2 regions of the Streptococcus sp. FDAARGOS_192 genome follow, and region 1 is predicted to be linked to the other one. Evidence: predicted binding sites of a transcription regulator. Region 1 holds the regulator's gene; the other holds the start of a gene.
The links. The regulator CtsR, encoded in region 1, represses protease genes until heat stress. The targets are predictions, from matches to a motif close to TTGGTCAAAAAAGGTCAAANA.
Positions count from the first base shown of each region.

Region 2: A6J31_RS02075 (ATP-dependent Clp protease ATP-binding subunit) is a predicted target of CtsR. The motif match lies at 2,398-2,418, and genes of this name have one in related genera.

Region 1 covers NZ_CP020431.2:1,909,295-1,915,012, forward strand. Annotated here, with positions in the region: gene ahpF (alkyl hydroperoxide reductase subunit F) at 1-466, opposite strand, end outside; gene ahpC (alkyl hydroperoxide reductase subunit C) at 483-1,043, opposite strand; gene rpsB (30S ribosomal protein S2) at 1,316-2,083, shown strand; gene tsf (translation elongation factor Ts) at 2,194-3,234, shown strand; gene A6J31_RS09915 (COG2426 family protein) at 3,342-3,812, opposite strand; gene A6J31_RS09920 (CtsR family transcriptional regulator) at 4,130-4,585, shown strand; gene A6J31_RS09925 (ATP-dependent Clp protease ATP-binding subunit) at 4,586-5,718, shown strand, end outside.
Region 2 covers NZ_CP020431.2:210,766-216,483, forward strand. Annotated here, with positions in the region: gene A6J31_RS02075 (ATP-dependent Clp protease ATP-binding subunit) at 75-2,345, opposite strand; gene argF (ornithine carbamoyltransferase) at 2,588-3,568, shown strand; gene A6J31_RS02085 (DUF1797 family protein) at 3,637-3,867, shown strand; gene A6J31_RS02090 (amino acid ABC transporter permease) at 4,181-4,861, shown strand; gene A6J31_RS02095 (amino acid ABC transporter ATP-binding protein) at 4,861-5,595, shown strand.

The DNA of each region.
Region 1 (5,718 bases):
CACCTTCAATCATGGTGTGAGTGATATTTGGGTTCAAAACAGCCATTATATTAAAGGCTTGAACAACGTCTGGACAATTGTGACAAGTTAATGAAACATAAGTCTCTAAGTCGGTGGGTTTATCAATCTTCTTGATACGTTCGATAGTGTCCTCATCAACTTTAGGTGGACGACCAGAAACTTGCAAGAGAGCTAAAATGAAAGATGTGAATTCGTGGCCCATTGGTAAGCCTGAGAAAATAACACGACTTTTTTGCCCTTTTTGTGCAATACCAAAACTAGGTTGACGTTTTAAATGTGTTGATTCAAGACTAATACGGTCAGACATAGCGGCAATCTCGTCTAGAAATTCTTTTACTTTTCGAGAATTATCGTCATCCCCTAAGTCTGTTTGTAATACAATATCAGATTCTAGTAAATTTAAATATTGTGCTAATTGCGTCTTGATTTCTTTATCTAAGACCATGGATACCCCCTGGTTGTTAAATTTTACCTACAAGATCTAAGCTAGGAGTAAGTGTTTCAGCTCCTTCTTTCCACTTGGCTGGACAAACTTCACCTGGATGTTGACGAATATACTGAGCAGCACGGACTTTATCAATAAGAGTGCTTGCATCACGTCCAATACCATCAGCGTTAATTTCCATCATTTGGATAACGCCATCTGGATCAATGATAAATGTACCACGTTGTGCGAGACCATCTTGTCCAAGAACATCAAAGCCTTGTGAGATGTGGTGTGAAGGATCTCCAATCATAGGATAAGTAATAGTTCCAACAACATCTGAGTCATCATGCCAAGCTTTGTGAACAAAGTGAGTATCAGTAGAGACAGAGTAAACCTCTACACCAAGAGATTTAAGAGCTTCATATTGTTCTTGAAGGTCACCGAGTTCAGTTGGGCAGACAAATGAAAAATCTGCAGGGTAGAAGCAGAAAACAGCCCATTTTCCCTTAACATCTTCATCTGTAACAGTAATGAATTCCCCGTTGTGATAAGCTTGTGCTGAAAATTCAATAATTTCTTTTCCGACTAATGACAAAATAATGTCCTCCTCTATTTTTGATAGCCTAATTATAAACAAAATACTTATCAACCTCAAAGAAAACGATTGCAATTTTAATACGGGTGAATTTTTTCTAATGGTCAGACTGATTTTAGAGCTTGTCAAATGTCACTTTTTTTGATAAACTACTATAGTTGCGTAAAGTGACAAATACTCATTCTAAGCCGATTGTGGTCTTGTTGCCGCAGGGTGGGACTGCAAGTCTAAAGCTTAGAAGAGGAAAAAACAATTTTTAAGGAGAAATACTCATGGCAGTAATTTCAATGAAACAACTTCTTGAGGCTGGTGTTCACTTCGGTCACCAAACTCGTCGCTGGAATCCTAAGATGGCTAAGTACATCTTCACAGAACGTAACGGAATCCACGTTATCGACTTGCAACAAACTGTAAAAATGGCTGATACAGCTTACGAATTCGTTCGTGAAGCAGCAGCTAACGATGCAGTAATCTTGTTCGTTGGTACTAAAAAACAAGCAGCTGAAGCAGTAGCTGAAGAAGCAACTCGTGCTGGTCAATACTACATCAACCACCGTTGGTTGGGTGGTACTCTTACAAACTGGGATACTATCCAAAAACGTATCGCTCGTTTGAAAGAAATCAAACAAATGGAAGCTGATGGAACTTTCGAAGTTCTTCCTAAGAAAGAAGTTGCACTTCTTAACAAACAACGTGCACGTCTTGAAAAATTCTTGGGTGGTATCGAAGATATGCCTCGCATTCCAGATGTAATCTACATCGTTGACCCACACAAAGAACAAATCGCTGTTAAAGAAGCTAAAAAACTTGGTATCCCAGTTGTAGCGATGGTTGATACAAACGCTGATCCAGATGAGATTGATGTAATCATCCCAGCTAACGATGACGCTATCCGTGCCGTTAAATTGATCACTTCAAAAATGGCTGATGCTATCATCGAAGGTAACCAAGGTGAAGATGCTTCTGCAGATTTCCAAGAAGCAGCTGCAGCTGATTCAATCGAAGAAATCGTTGAAGTTGTCGAAGGTGACAACAACTAATCTTTAAGATTGGTTTGGGCTCAATGCCCACTAAAGATACGACAAACACCTAAGGGGCGGGGCTCAGCCCTGCCCCTTAGTTTGATAAAATAAATTTGGAGAAAAACAAAATGGCAGAAATTACAGCTAAACTTGTTAAAGAATTGCGTGAAAAATCTGGTGCTGGTGTCATGGACGCTAAAAAAGCATTGGTTGAAGTTGAAGGTGATATCGAAAAAGCGATTGAATTGCTTCGCGAAAAAGGTATGGCTAAAGCAGCTAAGAAAGCTGACCGTGTTGCAGCTGAAGGTTTGACTGGTGTTTACGTTAACGGTAACGTTGCAGCAGTTGTTGAAGTTAATGCTGAAACTGACTTCGTTGCGAAGAACGCTCAATTCGTTGAGTTGGTAAACGAAACAGCCAAAGTAATTGCTGAAGGTAAACCAGCTAACAACGAAGAAGCATTTGCATTGACTATGCCTTCAGGTGAAACTCTTGAAGCTGCATACGTAACTGCTACAGCTACTATCGGTGAAAAGATTTCATTCCGTCGTTTTGCAGTTGTTGAGAAAACTGATGCACAACACTTCGGAGCTTACCAACACAACGGTGGACGTATCGGTGTTGTTTCAGTTATCGAAGGTGGAGATGATGCTCTTGCAAAACAAATCTCAATGCACATCGCAGCGATGAAACCAACTGTTCTTTCATACACTGAATTGGACGAACAATTTGTTAAAGATGAATTGGCACAACTTAACCACGCTATCGATCAAGATAACGAAAGCCGTGCAATGGTTAACAAACCAGCTCTTCCACACCTTAAATATGGTTCTAAAGCTCAATTGACTGATGCTGTTCTTGCTCAAGCTGAAGAAGATATCAAAGCTGAGTTGGCTGCTGAAGGTAAACCAGAAAAAATCTGGGATAAAATCATCCCAGGTAAAATGGACCGCTTCTTGCTTGACAACACTAAAGTTGACCAAGCATACACACTTCTTGCTCAAGTTTACATCATGGACGACAGCAAAACAGTTGAAGCTTACCTTGAATCAGTAAATGCTTCAGTAGTAGAATTCGTTCGCTTTGAAGTTGGTGAAGGTATCGAAAAAGCATCTAACGACTTTGAATCAGAAGTTGCAGCTACAATGGCAGCAGCTCTTAACAACTAATTCTAGTTGCTAGATAAAAAGAAAAGAAGTTACGTGAATGAATCGTAACTTCTTTTTTGTTGCTATTAAAAAACGTCTGAGCATGCCCCAGACGTTGAAAAAAGTAATTAATGAGCGAAGGTATTTACACCAAGTAGAAGAGAGAGTGTTCCCATGATGATACCTGCAAGGATAACCCCCAGCATAACAGCAATAACACTACGTTTAAAGTCCCAATCTAGGATAGATGCTGCTAGGGTACCAGTCCAAGCTCCTGTTCCTGGAAGCGGAATTCCCACAAAAAGTAGAAGGGCCCAGAAGACACCCTTATCTCCGGCAGCTTTTTCAAGTTTTTGGCCACCACTGTGACCTTTTTTAAGACACCAGGTAAAGAAGCCACCAATCAGAGGTTTGTCTGCCCCCCATTCGAGAACACGGCGGGCGAAGAAGAAGATAATTGGAACTGGAATCATGTTCCCAATGACACAAAGAATTAGGGCTTGCCACCAAGGGATACCTGAGGCGATAGCAACAGGAACGGCTCCACGGAGCTCAACCAAAGGAATCATAGAGATTAAGAGTGCAATGATGTATTTCATGAGTAACCTTTCATAGGGGAATAAAATAAGAGATAAGACTCAAAATGACATGAGCTTTATCGAGAGTGATAAGACTAATACTACTGCAAAAGTGCTAAAAAGTACTTGTTGGATTAGGTGGGTCTCAGCCTGTCAAAGTGGATAGAAAATTTGAATCAAACACCTTAAGTTACCTAATATTTTAGTCTTATTTATTGTATCTTATATGGTCTCTAATGACAACTTTAAAAAGCTTTTTGAAGGTATAGTTTCCCATGAGCTGACATTTTTGGTATAATAATAGTCAGTTATAGTCAAATTAGACTGGAGGAATTAAGATGGCAAGAAATACATCAGATAGTATAGAAGAATATATTAAAGAATTGCTGGGCCAGTCTGGAATTGCTGAGATTCAACGCTCGAACTTAGCAGATACTTTTCAAGTTGTACCGAGTCAGATTAACTATGTTATTAAGACTCGTTTTACAGAAAGTCGCGGTTATATTGTTGAGAGTAAACGTGGAGGTGGCGGTTATATTCGTATCGTCAAGGTCAGATTCTCCGACAAGCACCACATGATTAATGATTTGCTTCAGAACTTGGCAGATCAGCTCAGCGAGCAGGTATTTACAGACTTGATTCAGTTGCTTTTTGATGAAAAAATCATCACTGAACGTGAGGGAAATTTGATTTTAGCAACTGCTAGTGATGATGTTTTAGGCGAAGATGCGGCTGCTATTCGTTCGCGTATTCTACGCTCGCTATTACTTAGATTGGATAGAAAAGGAAATTAGATGACGACATATTCAAGAAAAATGCAGGCCATTTTCCATCGTGCTCAGCTTGAGGCAGAGCGTTTTGGAAGTCCTTTCTTGGAGACTTGGCATGTGCTTCTGGCTATGGTTGAGGTTCCAGGATCTGTAGCCTACCTAACATTTACTGATTTTGAGGACCGTATTCGTGCGGAAGAGATTGAGACCGCTGCTGTGCTAGCGATGGAGAAAAGTCCAAAAGACTTGTCTGAATCAGATATTATCGATTTACGTGCACAGTCACATGCTTTAGAGGCTATGTTGCAAGAGGCAGAGGGAATTGCTAGTGTGACTGGTGCTGTAGAGGTAGGGTCCGAACATGTATTGATGGCCTTCCTTCTTCATAAGGATTTGATGGTTTGTCGTCTCCTTGAAGTTGCTGGTTTTCAATATAAGGATGACAGCGATAAGCCTCGCATTATCGATTTACGACGTTCTTTGGAGCGTTACGCAGGTCTTAGTAAGCAAGATTTGAAGGCCATTCATGACCTTCGTAAGCCTAAAAAATCAAAGGCATCAGGAAATTTTGCTAATATGATGCAGCCTCCTCAATCTTCTACTGGGGAACTGTCAGATTATACCAAGGACTTAACGGCAGTAGCCGAGTCAGGTGCTCTTGATCCTGTTATCGGACGTGAGAAAGAAATTTCACGCATGATTCAGGTTTTGAGTCGTAAAACGAAGAATAACCCAGTTCTTGTGGGTGAAGCAGGTGTTGGTAAGACGGCACTTGCGCTTGGCTTAGCACAGCGTATTGCTTCAGGCGAAGTACCTTTTGAGTTGGCTGATATGCGTATCTTAGAGCTTGATATGATGAGTGTGGTTGCAGGAACACGTTTCCGTGGCGATTTCGAAGAACGTATGAATCAGATCATTGATGAGATTGAAGCTGATGGAAAAATCATTCTCTTTATTGACGAATTGCATACGATTATCGGTTCTGGTTCAGGTATTGATAGCACCTTAGATGCGGCGAATATTTTGAAACCTGCTCTAGCACGTGGAACCCTTCATATGGTTGGAGCAACAACTCAAGCTGAGTACCAGAAGCATATTGAAAAAGATGCAGCTCTTTCTCGTCGTTTTGCTAAAATTACAATTGAGGAGCCAAGTGT
Region 2 (5,718 bases), 510 kb from region 1:
AGAATTAGGGATAAATTTGAAAATAGGAAATGAAAAGATAAAGAAACCAAGCCATTGCGACTTGGTTTCTTTATTTAATCAGTTTCTTTTGCTGTCTCAGCTTTCTGAGCAGTTTTTTCGGCTTTTTTAGCAGACTTAATGGTGATGTGGCCTTTTGAAGTCATGACTGCCTTGAGATCTTTTTCGTTTGGATTTTCAAGGTAGAAGTCAGTAATAGCGTCTTCAATATGATCTTGGATGGTACGACGTAGTGGTCGAGCACCCATCTTAGGATCGTAACCAAGGTCAACCAATTTTTCCTTAACTTTCTCAGTTACACTGAGGTGGATACCGTTATTAGCCAAGCGTTGGTTGACATTATCAAGCATGAGGTCCACGATAGTGAGGAGATTTTCCTTGCTAAGGGCAGAGAATTCGATAATACCGTCAAAACGGTTCATGAATTCAGGGCTGAAGAAATCTCCAAGCTGGTTAAGCACAGAATTGGTACGATTTTCACGGGCAGCTCCAAAGCCAACGCTAGCTTCTACTTTACCTGTACCAGCATTTGAAGTCATGATGATGATGGTATCCTTGAAACTTACAGTTCGCCCTTGACCATCAGTCAAGCGACCGTCGTCAAGAACTTGGAGGAACATGTGAAGAACGTCTGGGTGAGCTTTTTCAACCTCATCTAGAAGAATGAGTGAATAAGGATTACGGCGGACTTTTTCAGTTAACTGACCAGCTTCGTCGTAACCGACATATCCTGGAGGGGCACCGACTAATTTGGCAACGGCGTGTTTTTCCATGTATTCTGACATGTCGAAACGAATCATACTGTCAGCTGAACCAAAGAGTTCAATCGCCAATTGTTTAGAGAGTTCAGTTTTACCGACTCCTGTAGGACCTACGAAGAGGAAGCTACCAATTGGGCGATTTGGTGCACCCAATCCAACACGATTACGACGGATGGCTTTGGCAATCTTATCAACTGCGGCATCTTGTCCGATAACATGTGATTTAAGATCATCAGCAAGACTAAGAAGTTGTGATTGTTCTTTTTCTTTCAAATCACCGACAGGAATATTGGTTTTTTGTTCCACAATGGCTTCGATATGTTTTTCTGTGATGACAGGCATATCTTGGTCTTTGATGGTTTGTTTTTGCATTTCCTTGTATTTGGCAATTTGATCACGGAAATAGGCAGCTTTTTCAAAGTCTTCGTCACGAGTAGCTTGAGCCTTGAGGTTTTCAGCCTCAATCAAACGTTTGTCGATATCTTTAGGATCAACAAAGTTGAGGGTCAAGTTCATCTTAGAACCTGCTTCATCGAGAAGGTCGATGGCCTTGTCTGGCAAGAAACGGTCTTGAATGTAGCGGTTGGACAATTCTGCAGCTGCAGTAATTGCTTCGTCCGTATATTTGACGTGGTGGTAGTCTTGATATTTAGGCTGAATCCCACGCAAAATAGTGATGGTTTCCTCAACCGTTGGTTCGTCAACCTTAACTGGTTGCATACGACGCTCTAGGGCAGCATCTTTTTCGATGATGCGGTATTCGTTGAGTGTTGTTGCTCCGACCAGTTGAAGTTCTCCACGAGCAAGGGCAGGTTTTAGGATGTTTCCAGCATCCATATTGCCATCACCAGCATTACCAGCTCCCACAATTTCATGGATTTCATCAATAAATAGGATAACATCCTGACGTTGACGAATTTCTTCCATGAGTTTTTGCATGCGTTCTTCAAATTGGCCACGGATACCAGTCCCTTGAACCAGACTGACCACATCAAGACGGATGACTTGTTTGCCTTGGAGTTTTTGTGGCACGCTACCGTCTACAATTTTTTGAGCTAGGCCTTCAACGACAGCAGTCTTACCGACACCGGGTTCACCGATGAGGACGGGGTTGTTCTTGGTACGGCGGTTAAGGATTTCGATGACACGAATGATTTCCTCGTCACGACCAATGACAGGATCAATATCTCCACGACGAGCGATGTCAGTGATGTTAATGCCGAACTCTTCAAGAAGACCTTGTGGCTGTTGAGGAGCTTGTTGGCGTGGTCCTCCTGGACGGCCTGGCCCTTGTGTATTGCCACCGTTTCCTCGGTTACCTCCTTCTTGTGTTGGAGGTGTATTGGGAAGATCGCCGTTAGAAGAACGGAAGTTATTTAGGTCGCTGAAGAAATCGTCGAAGAAGTTGGAACCTCCTGTTTGATTGAATTGATTGAGGGGGTTCTCTGGATCGGATTTCATGATTTTATAACAATTTTGACAGAGGTCAACTTGTTGCTGATTACCATTTACATTGGTATACAAATGAATACTAGCTTCATTAAGGTTACAGTTTTGACAGAGCATATCAGTACCTCTTTTCTATCTGAATTGGGAAAGATCTTTATTGAAAACAATCTTGGTCAAAAAAGGTCAAATCTATGACTCCATTATAGCATGCGGAAGGTAGATTGCAAGTAAAAAGCATCTAGGTTTGGCACTCTCTTAACAAGAGTGCTAACATTGAATTTTAATTCAAAAATGCTTGTCTAAAATGCATAAATATTATATAATGTTTTTATATTATTCAGAACGAAAGAGAGATGCCTATGACACAAGCTAAATCATTTTTGAAAGAAATCGACTTTACCAAGCAGGAACTTGAGGAGTTAATCGATTTATCTATAAAATTTAAACAGCTAAAGAAGGAAGGAATTCCGCATAAATATTTAGATGGCTTAAATATTGCCTTGATTTTTGAAAAAACATCCACAAGAACTCGCTCAGCTTTTACAGTGGCTGGTCAGGACCTAGGTATGAATGTGACCTACCTTGGTGCTGGAGACATTCAGTTAGGTAAAAAGGAATCTGTAGTTGATACAGCCAAGGTGCTTGGTTCTATGTTTGATGGAATCGAATACCGTGGTTTTAAGCAAGAAGATGTCGAAGATTTGGCTAAGTACTCAGGAGTTCCGGTCTGGAATGGTTTGACGGATACCTGGCATCCAACGCAAATGATTGCGGATTTCATGACTTTGAAGGAGCGTTTTGGTAGTTTGGAAGGTTTGACCATCGCCTATATTGGAGATGGTAGAAATAATATGGCCAACTCACTTTTGGTCACTTCGGCTATTTTAGGCGTTAATGTCAAGATTATTGCCCCAGAGGTGCTGCAACCTGAAGATGAGATTGTAGCCCTAGCTCAGAAACATAATAATGGTGCCGATTTAACCATTACAGATGATATTTCAGAGGTCAAGGGAGTGGATATGCTTTATACGGATGTCTGGGTATCTATGGGTGAAGAAGTAGACTTTAAATCTCGTATTGATTTACTCCTGCCTTATCAAATTAATGCAGACCTACTTGCCAAGACGGAAAATCCAGATGTCATCGTTATGCACTGTCTCCCAGCTTTTCATGATCTCAATACCCAAATTGGGCAAGAAATCTATGACAAATATGGTTTGGCAGAATTAGAAATCACCGATCAAGTCTTCCAAAAATACAGCGATATCATCTTCCAAGAAGCTGAGAATCGTATGCATTCTATCAAGGCCATTATGTACAATTCCTTGAAAAATATCTAAAATTCCCCCATTTTTCCCATAAGTGTGATAAAATAAGTAAGAAATACACAATTAATAGGAGAAATAACATGGAATCACATTTGGTGAGAATCATTAACCGTCTTGAAATGATGGCGGCTGATGGTGGTAATTTGAAACGTAATTTTGAACGTGAAGGAGTGGTTGTTGCCGAAGTATCATTTAGCAACGATCCTGAAAATGGTCCAGTTTTCACATTGCGTGATGTTGAAGCACGTGAATCTTATTCATTTGATAGCATCGACTTGATTGCAATGGAAATCTACGATTTGCTTTACTAATAAATTATTTTGGAACTTTACAAGGTTCCAAAAATCAGAATGCCTGAAACTATCGAGTTTCAGGCATTTTTATCAGGATGAAAGCATGGGGTGATGCTTGTATGGCTTGTCAAAACAGGCAGTGTTTCAACTCATTGGCAAAGTTTTTGGCGTGGTGTCATCTTGGAAATACATGAGGTGTATTGCTTAAGAGTTTTGCTAGCTAGGTCTATAACTTAGTTTTTATACTGAAATATCGCATTTATAAGAAAATACTTTATTATTATACAGTCTTCTGATATAATATTGAAGAATATTAGTAAGGAGTATCTAGATGAATTTTTCATTTCTACCACAGTTTTGGTCTTACTTTAACTATGGTGTCTTAGTAACAATTATGATTTCGGTCTGCGTGGTCTTCTTCGGAACCATCCTTGGGGTTTTGGTATCCTTGGCCAAGCGTTCTGGAATCAAACCTTTGGAGTGGTTGGTAAGCCTTTATGTTTGGGTTTTCCGTGGGACTCCTATGGTTGTACAGATTATGATTGCTTTTAACCTCATCCACATGAATCTTCCAACTGTTCAGTTTGGCATTTTGAACCTTGATTTGTCACGTATCGTTCCAGGTATTATCGTCCTTTCTTTGAACAGTGGTGCTTATATTTCTGAGAGTGTGCGTGCAGGTATCGAGTCTATTCCTAAAGGTCAGGTTGAAGCTGCCTACTCACTTGGTATCCGTCCATGGAATACCATGCGTTATGTGGTCTTGCCTCAAGCTATTAAAAATATCTTGCCTGCCTTGGGTAACGAGTTTGTTACTATTATCAAGGATAGTTCGCTCTTGCAAACCATCGGAGTTATGGAATTGTGGAATGGTGCACAAACTGTTGCAACAACAACCTACTTGACCTTGACACCGCTCTTGTTCGCAGCCTTCTATTATTTGATTGTGACAACGGCTATGACGGCACTCTTGAAACAAATGGAAAAACGACTTGGGGAGGGACGTAAATAATGGCAGAAACAATTATTGAGATTAAAAATCTTCACAAGTATTTTGGTAAGAACGAAGTTCTCAAAGGGATTGATCTAGATATTAAAAAGGGTGAGGTAGTGGTTATCATCGGTCCTTCAGGATCAGGAAAATCTACCTTCCTACGCTCAATGAACTTGCTTGAGAAACCTACAAAAGGTGTTATTTCCTTTGAAGGTGTGGATATTACAGATAAAAATAACGACATTTTCAAAATGCGTGAGAAGATGGGAATGGTTTTCCAACAGTTCAACCTCTTCCCTAATATGACAGTTAAAGAAAATATCACCTTGTCGCCAATTAAGACTAAGGGTGTTTCTAAAGCTGATGCAGAAGCAAAGGCTATGGAACTTTTAGAAAAGGTTGGCTTGAAAGATAAGGCAGATGCCTACCCAACAAGTCTATCAGGTGGTCAGCAACAACGTATTGCGATTGCACGTGGTTTGGCTATGGATCCAGATGTTCTCTTGTTTGACGAACCAACATCAGCCCTTGACCCAGAAATGGTTGGTGAAGTTCTTGCAGTTATGCAGGACCTTGCTAAATCAGGGATGACAATGGCAATCGTTACCCACGAAATGGGCTTTGCTTATGAAGTGGCTGATCGTGTTATCTTTATGGATGGCGGTGTTATTGTCGAAGAAGGCACACCACAAGAGATTTTCGACAATACTAAGGAAGATCGTACCAAGGATTTCTTGAGTAAAGTTTTGTAAGATATTCATTAAGTATGTATACATTGTTTGTGAAGGCTGGAACTTTTCCGGCCTTTTCTTTTTGTGTTCTGCTTTTCTAGAATCATTCTTGTTTAGGATAATATTGCGGAAAAGATGGATAAA